2 regions of the Microbacterium sp. 22195 genome follow, and region 1 is predicted to be linked to the other one. Evidence: riboswitches for the same ligand, from Rfam matches in the RefSeq annotation. Region 1 holds a riboswitch; the other holds the start of a gene.
What was found. A riboswitch is a leader RNA that binds a small molecule or an ion and turns the genes downstream of it on or off. The one in region 1 is predicted to bind thiamine pyrophosphate.
Positions count from the first base shown of each region.

Region 2: it holds a riboswitch for thiamine pyrophosphate, as region 1 does, so the genes downstream of both, thiM (hydroxyethylthiazole kinase) here and ACTJJ4_RS12990 (ECF transporter S component) in region 1, are expected to answer to the same signal.

Region 1 is NZ_JBQEPE010000004.1:72,969-79,989, reverse strand. Features, by position in the region: gene ACTJJ4_RS13005 (ABC transporter ATP-binding protein) at 1-920, shown strand, start outside; gene ACTJJ4_RS13000 (ABC transporter ATP-binding protein) at 1,037-3,208, shown strand; gene ACTJJ4_RS12995 (D-alanyl-D-alanine carboxypeptidase family protein) at 3,287-5,266, opposite strand; TPP riboswitch at 5,315-5,426, shown strand; gene ACTJJ4_RS12990 (ECF transporter S component) at 5,417-6,055, shown strand; gene ACTJJ4_RS12985 (ABC transporter ATP-binding protein) at 6,058-7,021, shown strand, end outside.
Region 2 is NZ_JBQEPE010000011.1:12,816-19,836, reverse strand. Features, by position in the region: gene pheS (phenylalanine--tRNA ligase subunit alpha) at 1-105, shown strand, start outside; gene pheT (phenylalanine--tRNA ligase subunit beta) at 105-2,609, shown strand; gene ACTJJ4_RS18465 (pyridoxine/pyridoxamine 5'-phosphate oxidase) at 2,674-3,258, shown strand; gene ACTJJ4_RS18460 (cupin domain-containing protein) at 3,255-3,683, shown strand; gene ACTJJ4_RS18455 (NAD-dependent epimerase/dehydratase family protein) at 3,770-4,762, shown strand; TPP riboswitch at 4,842-4,935, shown strand; gene thiM (hydroxyethylthiazole kinase) at 4,927-5,775, shown strand; gene thiD (bifunctional hydroxymethylpyrimidine kinase/phosphomethylpyrimidine kinase) at 5,772-7,021, shown strand, end outside.

The DNA.
Region 1 (7,021 bases):
AGGTCGGCACGCTGTTCGCCTTCATGCAGTACATCGGCCAGATCATGATGGGCGTGATCATGTCCAGCTTCATGGCCATGATGATCCCGCGCGCCGCCGTCTCGGCCGAGCGCGTCGGCGAGGTCCTCGACGCGAAGTCGTCCATGACCCGCCCCGAGCACGGCGTGACCGATTTCCCCACCCCCGGGGCGGTCGCCTTCGAGAACGTGGAGTTCACCTACCCCGGTGCCGAATCGCCGGTGCTGAGCGGGATCAGCTTCCGTGCGGAGCCGGGCGAGACGGTTGCGATCGTCGGCTCCACCGGCGCGGGCAAGACCACGCTGGTCTCCCTGATCCCGAGGCTCTTCGACGTGACGGGAGGCGCGGCCCTCGTCGGCGGCACCGATGTCCGCGAGGCCGATGTCGACGCGCTGTGGAAGGGCATCGGGCTGGTCCCCCAGCGTCCCTTCCTCTTCAGCGGCACGGTCGCGTCGAACCTGCGGTACGGCCGTGAGGACGCGACGGACGAGGACCTGTGGAAGGCGCTGGAGATCGCCCAGGGGCGAGACTTCGTGGAGGAGATGCCCGACGGGCTGAACTCCCGCATCGCGCAGGGCGGCACGAACGTCTCGGGCGGTCAGCGCCAGCGTCTCGCCATCGCGCGGGCGCTCGTGCACCAGCCGCGCATCCTCGTCTTCGACGACTCGTTCTCGGCTCTCGACCTGACCACCGACGCCCGGCTGCGCCAGGCGCTGTGGCGAGAGCTTCCCGACGTGACCAAGATCGTCGTCGCGCAGCGCGTGTCCACCATCACGGATGCGGACCGCATCGTCGTCCTCGAGGGAGGAACCATGGTCGGCGTCGGCACGCACGACGAGCTGCTGGCCACCAGCGCCACGTACAAGGAGATCGTCGAGTCGCAGCTGGGGGTGGACGCATGAGCCCGCAGACCGAAGCCGGATCCGATGAGGGTGTCGAGAAGCTCGACCGCAAGGCGCTTCGGCGCGAGCGCATGGCCGCTGCACGGGCCAAGGCCGCCGGCCCCGACCCGTCCCAGATGAGCGAGGCCGAGCGCGAGGAGCACGAGCTCGCCGAGAAGGCCCGCCTCGAGGGCGGTGGCATGTTCGACGGTCCTGCGCCGGGCAAGGCCGACAACTTCGGCCCCAGCTTCAAGCGCATGATCGGGTTGCTGAAGCCCTCGGCCGTGTGGTTCGCGCTGGTGTCCTTCCTCGGCGCCATCGGCGTCGTGCTCGCGGTCGCCGCGCCCAAGGTGCTCGGAGAGGCGACCAACGTCGTCTACGAGGGCTTCGTGTCCCACATCCTCGGCACCGGTTTCGGTGACTTCCCCGGATTCCCCGAGGGGACGAGCAAGGCCCAGGTGGTCGAGGCGCTGCGCTCCGCAGGGCAGGACGACTTCGCGAACATGGTCGGCGCCATGCAGGACTTCTCGGTCGGTGCGGGCGTCGACTTCGAGCGGCTGCGCTGGATCATCATGGCCGTGCTGGCGATCTACGTGGTCTCCGCGCTGCTGAGCTGGATCCAGGGCTACGTGATCAACGTGATCATGGTCCGCACGATGTGGCGCCTGCGTGAGGACGTCGAGGCCAAGATCAACCGTCTGCCTCTGTCGTACTTCGACAAGGTGCAGCGCGGTGAGCTGATCTCGCGGGTGACCAACGACATCGACAACATCACGCAGACCATGCAGCAGTCGCTGTCGGGTGCGCTGACCTCGGTGCTCACCGTGGTGGGCGTGCTGATCATGATGTTCTCCATCTCCTGGCAGCTCGCCCTGGTCGCCCTCGTGTCGCTCCCGCTGATGGCCGTCATCTTCGGCGTGATCGGCCCGCGTTCGCAGAAGGCCTTCGGCACGCAGTGGCGCAAGGTCGGCCGTCTGAACGCCCGCGTCGAGGAGGCCTTCTCCGGCCACGCCCTCGTCAAGGTGTTCGGTCGCGAGCAGGACGCCCTGGACCGTTTCCAGGTCGAGAACGAGGAGCTCTACCAGGCCAGCTTCAAGGCGCAGTTCCTGTCGGGCATCATCATGCCCGCGATGATGTTCGTCGGGAACCTCACGTACGTCGGCATCGCGGTGCTCGGCGGACTGATGGTCGCCAGCGGCAACCTGCGTCTGGGAGACGTTCAGGCGTTCATCCAGTACTCGCAGCAGTTCAGCCAGCCGCTCAGCGAGCTGGGCGGCATGGCCGCAGTGGTGCAGTCCGGCACCGCCTCCGCGGAGCGCGTCTTCGATTTCCTGGACGCGGACGAGCAGGACCCGGATGCCGAGGACGCACCCGACCTGCCCGACGAGGCGACCGGCGGTGTCATCGAGTTCCAGAACGTCGCGTTCTCGTACACCGAGGACCGTCCGCTGATCACCGATCTGTCGTTCCGGGTGGAGCCGGGGCAGACGGTCGCGATCGTGGGCCCCACGGGTGCGGGCAAGACCACGCTGGTCAACCTGATCATGCGGTTCTACGAGCTTAACTCGGGTCGCATCCTGCTCGACGGGCAGGACATCGCCGAGGTCAGCCGCGACGAGCTGCGCTCGCGCACGGGCATGGTGCTCCAGGACCCGTGGCTGTTCGCGGGCTCCATCCGCGAGAACATCCGCTACGGCAAGGCGTCGGCCTCCGACGACGAGGTGCTCGCAGCCGCGAAGGCCACCTATGTCGACCGGTTCGTGCACTCGCTGCCGGACGGCTACGACACCGTGCTCGACGAGGACGCGTCGAACGTGTCGGCGGGTGAGCGCCAGCTGATCACGATCGCCCGCGCGTTCGTCGCCCAGCCGTCGATCCTCATCCTCGACGAGGCCACCAGCGCGGTCGACACCCGTACCGAGCTGCTGCTGCAGCACGCCATGGCGGCGCTACGTCAGGGTCGCACCTCGTTCGTGATCGCGCACCGTCTCTCGACGATCCGCGACGCCGACCTCATCCTCGTGATGGAGCACGGCGACATCGTCGAGCAGGGCACCCACGACGAGCTGATCGCCACGCAGGGCGCCTACTGGCGCCTGTACCAGTCGCAGTTCGAGCAGGCGGCATCCGACATCGACGCCGAGGACGCTCTCACCGGCAGCACGCCGGTCGTCGTCTCGGGTGATGCCGAGGATGCCGCGCAGGAGGATGCCGCCCAGGAGGCGATCGCCGAGGCGGCGGATGCCCCACAGTTGGCCGAGGCCGTGCGCGAGGCCGAGTCCGCGGCATCCGAGTCCGACCGGACCTGAGCCGCCGCACCCTGACCGACGCATGCGGAACGCCCGCCCCCTTCCGGGCGGGCGTTCTCGTGTCTGCGGCGGCGGAACCTACTGCTTGTCGATGCCGAACAGCTCGAGCGGGTGCGTCAGCCGCCACCAGATGCTCGGGGCGGTGACCTCCTTGGCGAGCGACACCGTGGTCTCCGCCGTGTTCACCGGGCCCTTGGCGCTCAGCGTGCCGGCCTTCGCCCCGGCCGTGGTCTTCGACCCGAGTGCGAGATCCGAGGTCGCGGTGGCGGTCGCACCGTTCCACAGCACCACGCGCACGTCGGAGTCCGTGACGAGGTTCACCTCGCCGCCCCACTCGGTCGTGACCTTCCCGACGACGGTGCCCTTCGGCACCGACACCGGCTGATCGGCGAGCGACTTCTCCATGCCGGCCAGCAGTTCCCGGGTCACGGCGAGCCGATCCTTGCTGCTGTCCTGCCCGAGCACCGAGGTGAACAGGCGCACGGTCGTGTCACCGACCTTCACCTCCTTGGCCGTCAGCAGGTTCCAGTGATCGAGCGTTCCGGTCTTGATGCCGATCACGCCGGGATCGTCGAGCATCTTGTTGGTGTTGGTCACGGTGCCCACGCCCGGGATCTCGGCCGTGCGCGTGGCGACGATCTCCGCGAAGACCGGGTTGCGCATCGCCAGCTCGCTGAGGCGCAGCATCGCCTCGGGAGTCGCGACGTTCGACTTGCTGAACCCGGAGGGATTCTCCAGCGTGATGCCTTCGATGCCGTTGTCGCGCAGCCACTTCGCCGCGGCGTCGGCGAAGGCGGCCTCCGAGCCCCAGATCTCCCTGGCGAGCCGGTCGATGTAGTTGTTCGCCGACCCCAGCAGCACACCCTGGAGCATCTGGTACTCGGTCAGGCTGCCGCCGACGGGCACATCGAGCGAGGACTGGTTCGAACGGCGGTAGTCCAGGAAGTCGCGCTGGTCCGCCTTGGTGAAGGCGTAGCTGGGTCCCTGCTCGCCCACCTTCAGGGGCAGTTTGTCGAGCACCATCATCACCGAGGCGACCTTGCTGAGGCTCGCGATCTGGTCCCGGTCGGTGGTGGACGCCACCGGGTTCATTCCCAGCACCGCCACTGCGGCGCTCCCCGTGGCGGGCCAGGTCACGATCGCGGCCGGTGCCGCGGCGATCTCGACCGTCGCGCTCTGCACCGCCGGTGCGACGTTGTCGAGCGGGGCGAGGAGCGTGCCGCCGACGTAGCTCGCGCACAGGGCGCCGATGACCCCGAGGGGGAGGACCAGCCGCAGCCGTCGCCCCGTGGGCGCGAGACGAGCCCCGGCGAACAGCGCCGGAGCGGTCTCCGGCTCGGCGGACGGCGTCGCCCCGACCTTCAGCGGATCGACCCAGGTCAGCGCCGTGATCGGATGCCGGTCATCGGCCCACGCCGTCACCTGGGCGGGCTGCGCCTCGACCTCGGGCTCGGACACCTCGGTGGTGTCGGCCTCCGCGGCCAGGGCGTTCTCGATGTCGCTCAGGAAGAGGGGGGAAGGCTCCTCAGCGGTCACGGGAGCAGGCTCATCGAACAGTTCCCGGGCTTCCGGCTGCACGGGCGCGCCGAACAGGTCGGCGATCGCGGGGGAGGCGGAGTCGTCGACGGGCGGAACCGCGACGGCGTCCTCGGCGCCCAGCAGCCGGGGGTCGGCGAGTGCTTCCGCAGGCGGGAGGCCATCGCCGGACGGGGATGCGGCTGCTCGCGCGGCACCGGCATCGGGGATCACGTGCACGGGAGCGGTCGGGTCGTCGAGCAGGTCGGAGGGCTCGTCCGCGAGCGCGGTCGGCTCGGCGGCAGCGTCGGGTGCGGCATCCGCCGGTCCCGGAGCGTCCTGCTCCGGCGTGGGCGTCCCATCGATGGCATCCACAGCGCCAGTATCGCCGCTGAACGGGGTGGTGGTGATGATCGCGGTCCCCGCCGGAGTCGTGTCGGCGGACGCGGCGGCCGGCTCGGAGGCGGGCCCGGCGTGCGCGCGCGACTTCTCGCGCAGCGAACGGCGCGTGGCAGGGCGTGTGAACTCGGGGGAGACAGTCACCCGATACACGCTACCAACCATCCCCGTGAACGAACCGACTAGAATCGAGGGCACAACCACGGGAGTCCGGCGTGCCGGGCTGAGAGGAAGCGACCCGCGCTTCGACCGTCGAACCTGATCCGGATCATGCCGGCGCAGGGAGGAGTTCAGATGAGTGCATCCATGTCCGCATCCGCCGCACAGGGCGTCACCGCTGTCGCGCAGCCGCGCTGGCGCGTCGTCGACATCGTCGTGGCAGCCGTTCTCGGCGTCGCGACCGGCCTGATCTTCTGGGGCTGGAACATCGTCGGAGGCGCCTGGTTCGGCGCAGCCGACGCCGTCACCCCGGGCCTCGGCGGGATCGCCGTCGGCATCTGGCTGATCGGCGGCGTGATCGGCGGTCTCGTGATCCGCAAGCCCGGTGCCGCGCTGGTCGTCGAGGTGGTCGCCGCGATCATCTCGATGCTGATCGGCAACGTGTGGGGTGTCTCCACCGTGCTCTCCGGCATCGTGCAGGGCCTGGGTGCGGAGCTGATCTTCGCCCTGTTCCTCTACCGCCGGTTCACGCTCCCCGTGGCGATGCTCGCCGGGGTCGGCGCGGGCGCGGCGGCCTGGATCTTCGAGATGTTCTACGGCTCCTCGCCGAACTTCCTGAAGTCCTTCGAGTTCAACGCGATCTACCTCGGCACCCTGGCGGTCTCGGGCGCGCTGCTGGCAGGCCTGGTCGGCTGGCTGCTCGTCCGCGCGCTCGCCGCGACCGGCGCGCTGAGCCGATTCGCCGCCGGCCGGGAAGCGCGCCAGGAGGTCTGAGCGTGACGGCTCCGGCTCGCGTCACCGCGAACGGATGGGGCTGGCGCTACGCGGGCCGGCGTCTTCCCGCGGTCAGCAACGCGACCTTCACGATCGAGCCCGGCGAGCGCGTGCTGCTGCTCGGTGCCTCCGGCGCCGGCAAGTCGACGCTGCTCGCCGGTCTCGCCGGCGTGCTCGGCGACGCGGAGGAGGGCGAGCGCACCGGTTCGCTGCTCGTCGACGGCGCAGCGCCGGAGGCCCGCCGCGGCGCGATCGGACTCGTGCTGCAGGACCCGGATGCCGGTGTCGTGCTCTCCAAGGTCGGCGACGACGTCGCCTTCGGATGCGAGAACCTCGCCGTCCCGGCCGAGCAGATCCCCGGCCGGGTGGCGGAGGCGCTCGAGGCGGTGGGTCTCGACGTCCCGCTGGACAGGCCGACCAAGATGCTCTCCGGCGGGCAGAAGCAGCGGCTCGCGCTGGCCGGCGTCCTGGCCATGCGGCCGGGGCTGCTGCTGCTGGACGAGCCGACCGCCAACCTCGACCCCGAGGGCGTGCGGGAGGTGCGCGAGAGCGTCGGCCGGATTCTGGATGCCACCGGCGCCACGCTCGTCGTCGTCGAGCACCGCACCGAGATCTGGGCGGATCTGCTGACCCGCGTGATCGTGCTGGCCGCCGATGGCGGCCTGCTCGCGGACGGGACGCCGGCGGAGGTCTTCGGCCGCTACGGCGAGGCGCTGGCGGATGCCGGCGTGTGGGTGCCCGACCGCGGCATCCCCCTGCCGGTTCTGGAACCTGTCGGCAGCGGAGCGGATGCCGTGCTCGAGACCGCATCTCTCGCGGTGGCGCGCGATGGGCGCACCGCCGTGCAGACCGGACTCGACCTGAGCGTGCCGCGCGGCGCGGCCACGGTCATCACCGGGCCGAACGGGGCGGGCAAGTCCACCCTGGCGCTCACGCTCGCGGGCCTGCTGCCCGAGCTCGAGGGCA
Region 2 (7,021 bases), on a different contig from region 1:
ATGGGCGTCGAGCGAGCGGTGATGTTCCGCAGCGATGTGAAGGACATGCGCGACATGGCCGAGGGCGATGTGCGTTTCAGCGAGCAGTTCGGGATGGTGGTGTGATGCGCGTTCCGATCTCCTGGCTGCGCGAGTACGTCGAGGTGGCGGCGGACGCCACGCCGGAGGACGTCCTGGCATCCTTCGTGTCGGTGGGGTTCGAGGAGGAGGACATCCACCGCTTCGAGATCTCCGGTCCCGTCGTGGTCGGGCGCGTGCTCTCGGCGGAGCCCGAGCCGCAGTCCAACGGCAAGACCATCAACTGGTGCCAGGTGGACGTGGGCGAGGCGAACGGCGGCGTGCGCGGCATCGTCTGCGGAGCACACAACTTCGTCGCCGGTGACAAGGTCGTCGTGACCCTGCCCGGCGCCGTGCTGCCCGGCCCGTTCCCCATCGCGGCTCGCAAGACCTACGGTCACGTCTCCGACGGCATGATCGCCTCGGCCCGCGAGCTGGGCCTGGGCGACGAGCACGACGGCATCATCGTGCTGTCGACGCTCGGCTTGGACCCCGAGGTCGGCACGGATGCCATCGAGCTGCTGCACCTGAACGACTTCGCGGTCGACATCAACGTGACGCCCGACCGCGGTTACGCGTTCTCGCTGCGCGGGGTCGCCCGCGAGTACTCGCACGCCACCGGAGCCGCCTTCCGCGACCCGGCGGAGCGCGACTTCGCCGAGCTGCAGCCGGGGTCCGGCTTCTCCATCTCGGTCGATGACCGGGGCCCGATCCGCGGCAACGTCGGCGCCCGCGAGTTCGTCGCCCGCGTCGTGCGGAACGTCGACCCGTCGCGGCCGACCCCGCCGTGGATGATCGCCAGGCTGGTCCTGGCCGGCATGCGCTCGCTGGGCGTGCTGATCGACATCACCAACTACGTGATGCTCGAACTCGGCAACCCGGTGCACGGCTACGACCTCGACAAGCTGCAGGGCGGCATCGTCGTGCGCCGCGCCGAGCAGGGCGAGCGGATGACCACGCTCGACGGCCAGGACCGCGCGCTGCACACCGAGGACCTACTCATCACCGACGGCTCAGGCCCGATCGGCCTGGCAGGCGTGATGGGCGGCGGCACCACCGAGATGAGCGGCACCACGCGCAACGTGCTGATCGAGGCGGCGACCTTCGACCCGGTCACGATCGCCCGCACCGCGCGACGTCACAAGCTGCCCAGCGAGGCGTCCAAGCGCTTCGAGCGCGGCGTCGACCCGCTGATCCCGTTCGTCGCGGCCCGCCGTGTGGCCGACCTGATGGTCGAGCTCGCCGGCGGCGAGCTGACCGACGAGGGCGGCGCGCTGTTCGCCGACGTCGACATCGCCGGCATCGACCTGCCCCGGGGCTTCGCACAGGGCGTGATCGGCGTCGACTACACCGACGACGAGGTGACCGGCGCGCTGGAGATGATCGGCGGTGAGGTCACTGCGACCGACGGCGGATGGTTCGTCATCCCGCCGAGCTGGCGTCCCGACCTCACCGACAAGTGGACGCTCGTGGAGGAGGTCGCCCGCATCCACGGTCTCGACCGCATCCCGTCCGTCCTGCCGACCCCGCCCTCCGGCCGGGGCTACACGCCGCTGCAGCAGGGCCGCAAGCGCGTGGCGGACGCCGTCGCTGCGGCGGGCTTCGTCGAGACGCCGGCGTTCCCGTTCACCACCGAGGAGCAGAACGATCTGCACGGCTCCGCCAGCGGTGAGCATCTGCCCAGCATCCGCCTGGCCAACGCCCTGGACGGGCAGGCCGCGTACCTGCGTCGCTCGCTGCTGCCCGGATTGCTGCAGACCGCGCACCGCAACATCTCTCGCGGCCTCGTGGACCTGGCGATCTTCGAGACGGGACTCGTGTTCACCCCTGAGGCGGGCGTGACCTACGGCACCGACTTCGTTCCGCCGCTCGCGCAGCGGCCGAGCGATGAGACGCTGGCGCAGCTGAACGCGGCGATCCCGCCGCAGCCGCGGAACATCGCGGTGCTGCTGACCGGAAACGTCACGCCGCGCCAGCCCGGGCGCGCCGCCGAGCACGCGAGCCTGGGCGACGTCCTGCACGCCGTGCAGGTTATCGGCGTGGCGGCCGGCGTCGACATCGACGTGGTCCAGACGCAGCGCGCGGCCCTGCACCCGGGGCGCGCCGGCGCCCTGAGCGTGCGCGGCGAGGAGATCGGCTACGTCGGCGAGCTGCACCCGCAGGTCGCGGCGGACGCCGACCTGCCCGGTCGCGCCGTGGTGCTCGAGCTCGATCTCGACCGCCTGCTCACCCTGGCGGGGGAGCGCGTGGTCGTGGAGTCGCTGTCGACGTTCCCCGCCGCGACGCAGGACGTCTCGCTGGTCGTGGATGCCGCAGTGCCGGCGTCCGAGGTGCGTGCCGCCCTGGTCGAGGGCGCGGGCGAGCTGCTCGAGTCGGCGACGCTCGTCGACGACTACCGCGGCGAGGGCGTCGAGGCCGGTCGCAAGAGCCTCAGCTTCGCGCTGCGCTTCCGGGCATCCGACCGCACGCTGACCGCGGCCGAGGCGACCGAGGCGAAGCTCGCCGGGGTGGCCGTCGCGACCGAGCGCTTCGGCGCCGCGATCCGCGACTGATCCGCATGCAGACGCCGCCGCATTCCGCACCGGGATGCGGCGGCGTCTGCGTAGGCTCGAGGTCATGACCGACGCCGCGTGGCTGCGCAGCATGCGCACGCTCTCCGGGGACGCCCCGGCATTCGACCCCGCCCAGGCCCCGGCCGATCCGGTCGTGCTGTTCCGGGACTGGCTGGCGGAAGCCGTCGCACGCGGCGTCGCCGAGCCGCACGCGATGACGCTGGCGACCGTGGACCCTGACGGGCTGCCGGACTCGAGGACCCTGATCCTGAAGGACTTCGGCGACACCGGCTGGTCCTTCGCCGGGCATCGGCGCTCCGCCAAGGGCATCCAGCTCGCTGCGCATCCGGTCGCGGCGCTCTCGTTCTGGTGGCAGCCGCTGGTCCGCGCCGTGCGGGTGCGCGGCAGCGTGCAGGAGGCATCCGCGGAGGAGTCCGCGGCGGATCTCGCAGCTCGCTCGCCCGCGGCCCGTGCCGGGATCACGGCGGGCGACTGGGTGCTCTGGCGCGTCGTGCCGGAGCGCATCGAGTTCTGGCAGGGTGCGCAGGACCGCGACCATCTTCGGCTGGTGTACCGCCGGGGCGAGCACGGCTGGATCCGCGCGGTCGAGCGTGCGGAGAACGGATCGGAAGAGAAGGAGATGCGATGAGCGACTACCAGGTGACCGAGATCGGCGCGCTGGAGGACTGGCGGGCGTTCCACGGCGGTTTCGACGAGGCGCGCTCGCGCGACGGCCGCCGCGTCGTCGACCACGAGCTGACCATGCAGTACATCGGCATGACGGCGAACGCCCTGGTCCCGGGCGAGGAAGCCGGCTACTGGCATGTGCACGAGAAGGTCGAGGAGCTGTACATCTTCCTCGCCGGACGGGGCCAGATGGGGCTGGACGACGATGTCGTCGACGTGGAGGAGGGCACGGTCGTGCGCGTGGGCCAGGGCGTGTGGCGCACCTGGCGGGCAATGCCGGACAGCCCGGGCGAGCTGCGCTGGCTCTGCATCCGCGCCGGCGGCGAGCACCTTCCGCACATGCCCGACGACAGCCGTCGCGACCCGGACCGTCCGATGCCGTGGTGAGAGCACTGCTCTCGCGCGGGCGGCATCGCATCCGCTGACAGCGGAAGCACTTCCCCCTCGGGCCACCGGGATGCTGTCATGGCGTCATGACTCAGGTGCTGGTGCTCGGCGGAACCGGGTGGTTGTCGGGACGAATCGCGCGGAGGTGGCGGGACGCCGGGGCGCACGTGACCTGCCTCGCGCGGGGCGGACGCCCGGTCCCGGAGGGGACGGTGCTGCTGCGCGGGGATCGCGATGATCCGGCGGTGTACGACCGGCCGGGCGAGCAGCACTGGGACGAGATCGTCGACATCTCCTCCCGGGCACGGCACGTGCGCGAGGCGGTCGCGGCGCTCGGCGACAGCACCGCGCACTGGACCTACGTCTCGTCGATGTCGGCGTACTCCGACGACACGACCGTCGGGCTCGACGAATCCGGGCGACTGCACGAGCCCGCGCAGGAGGGCGACGAGTACGAGTACGGCGCGGAGAAGGTGGCAGCCGAGCAGGCCGTGGGCTCGCTCGGCGAGCGGGCGTTCATCGTCCGGCCCGGTCTGATCGTCGGCGAAGGGGATCCCAGCGACCGCTTCGGCTATTGGGCGGCGGCGTTCGACCGCGCGGGGAGCGACCCGGTGCTGGTCCCCGCGCTCGCCGGCAGGTACACGCAGGTGATCGACGTCGACGACGTCGCCGACCTGCTGGTGAGGGGGAGCAGGCACGGGATCGTCAATGCGATCGGCGACGCCCGGCCGCTCGTCGACGTGCTGAGCCGCATCCGCTCCGCCACCGACCACACCGGGGAGCTGCTCGAAGCCTCCGACGAGTGGCTGCGCGGGCACGACGTGGACTACTGGATGGGAGAGCGCTCCCTGCCGCTCTGGCTCCCCGCCGACATGCCCGGTTTCGCCCGCCGGGACAACGCCGCGTACAAGGCATCCGGTGGTCGCCTCACGCCCATCGACGAGACCATCCGGCGCGTGCTCCAGGATGAGCGCGCCCGCGGGCTCGATCGAGAGCGCCGCGCGGGACTGACCCGCACGGAGGAGCAGGAGCTCATCGGTCAGCTCGTGCGGGCCGACGCCGATCCGGCCGAAGACTGAGCGACCGGAGCCGGGCCCCCGATGGCGGGCGCCGGCGTCACCGGGCGCTCTGCCGGTGACGCCCTTCGCTAGACTCGCGACCAGTGACACGGGGTGCCGCATCCGCGGCTGAGAACAGACCCGTCGAACCTGATCTAGTTCGTACTAGCGAAGGGATGTCGCGAATGAGCGATCCTCTGCGTCCTGCATCCGCCACCGGCCTCGTCAGCGAGGCGGCCGACCTGCTGGGGGCGCTGCGCGCGGCGCCGCCCCTCACCCACTGCATCACGAACGCGGTGGTCACCGGCTTCACCGCCAACGTGCTGCTCGCCGTCGGCGCGGCTCCGGCGATGGTCGACATCGTCGGCGAGGCCGGGATGTTCTCGGGCATCGCCTCGGGCGTGCTCGTCAACCTCGGCACGCCGACACCCGAGCAGCGCGCGGCGAGCCTCGAAGCCGTCGCCGGCGCGAACGCAGTGGGCACGTCATGGGTGCTCGACCCCGTCGCGATCGGGGCGCTGCCGATCCGCACCGCGCTCGCGCACGAGCTCGCGCAGCAGCGCCCGACCGCGATCCGCGGCAATGCATCCGAGATCCTCGCGCTCGCCGGTCTCAGCGCCGGTGGTCGCGGCGTCGACGCGACCGACACGACGGATGCCGCAGCCGACGCCGCCCGCGCGCTGGCGCACCGGCACGGCAGCGTCGTGGCGGTGTCCGGTCCGGTCGATCTCATCACCGACGGCGAGCGTGTGCTGCGTCTGGCGAACGGCGACGAGCTGCTCACCCGGGTGACCGGCGGCGGCTGCGCTCTCGGCGCGGTGATGGCGGCATTCCTCGGCGCCGCCCGCGGCACCGGCGCGGATGCCCTGATCGCCGTCGCGGCGGCGAGCCTCGTCTACACGATCGCCGCGGAGCGAGCGGCGGCACGCTCCGCGGGACCAGGCAGCTTCGCCGTCGCGCTGCTCGACGACCTCAGCGGCCTCCGGCCCGAGGACATCGCCGGCGCGGCCCGCATCGAGGCGGAGGAGCTGTGAACGCCGACCTCTCGCTGTACCTCGTCACCGACCCGACACTGTGCGGCGACCGCGGGGTGACCGAGACCGTGCGTCTGGCCGTCGACGGCGGCGCCCGCATCGTGCAGCTGCGCGACAAGGAGGCGACGGATGCCGAGACCGTGACCCGGCTGATCGAGCTGTCGCGCGTCATCGACGGACGCGCCCTTCTCGTGGTGAACGACCGGCTCGACGCGGCGATCGCCGCCCGCGAGGCCGGCGCTCGCGTCGACGGCGTGCACCTGGGACAGGGTGACGCATCGGTGCTCCGCGCCCGCGCCGAGCTCGGCCCCGATGCGCTGATCGGTCTCACCGCCAACAGTCCTGAGCATCTCGAGGCCGTGCTCGCGCTTCCGGCGGGCACCGTCGACTATCTCGGGGTCGGCGTGATCCGCCCGACCAGCACCAAACCCGACCATCCGCCGGCACTCGGGGCGGACGGCTTCCGCGCGTTCGCCGCCGCCAGCCGGCTGCCGTGCGTCGCGATCGGCGGCGTGGGCATCGACGACATCGAGGAGCTGCGGGATGCCGGCGCGGCGGGCCTCGCCGTCGTCTCGGCGCTGTGCGCGGCCGAGGACCCCGCGCAGCGCGCCGCCGAGTTCGTGAGCCGCTGGCGCGCCGCCGGCGTGCCACGCGTGCTCAGCATCGCCGGCAGTGATCCGTCCGGCGGTGCGGGCATTCAGGCCGACCTGAAGTCCATCGCCGCGAACGGCGGCTACGGCATGGCCGCGCTCACCGCTCTCACCGCCCAGAACACGCAGGGGGTCCGGGGCGTTCACGTGCCGCCGCCTGAGTTCCTGCGCGACCAGCTCGACGCGATCTCGGACGACGTCGTCATCGACGCGGTGAAGATCGGGATGCTCGCGAACACGGAGGTCATCCGCGTCGTCGCCGACTGGCTCGACACCGCGCGTCCGCCGATCGTGGTCATCGACCCCGTGATGATCGCCACGAGCGGCGACCGGCTGCTGGACGCCGAGGCCGAGCGGGCGCTGGGCGATCTGCTGCGTCGCGCCGACGTGGTGACGCCGAACCTCTCCGAGCTGGGCGTGCTGACCGGTCGCGAGCTCGGCGGCTGGGAGGACGCGCTCGCCGCGGCATCCGTGCTCTCCGCCGCGATCGACGCGCAGGTGCTCGTCAAGGGCGGACACCTCGAGGGCGCTGATGCGCCCGACGCGCTCGTCGGACGCGGCCCGATCGTCGAATTCCCCGGTGCTCGCATCGACAC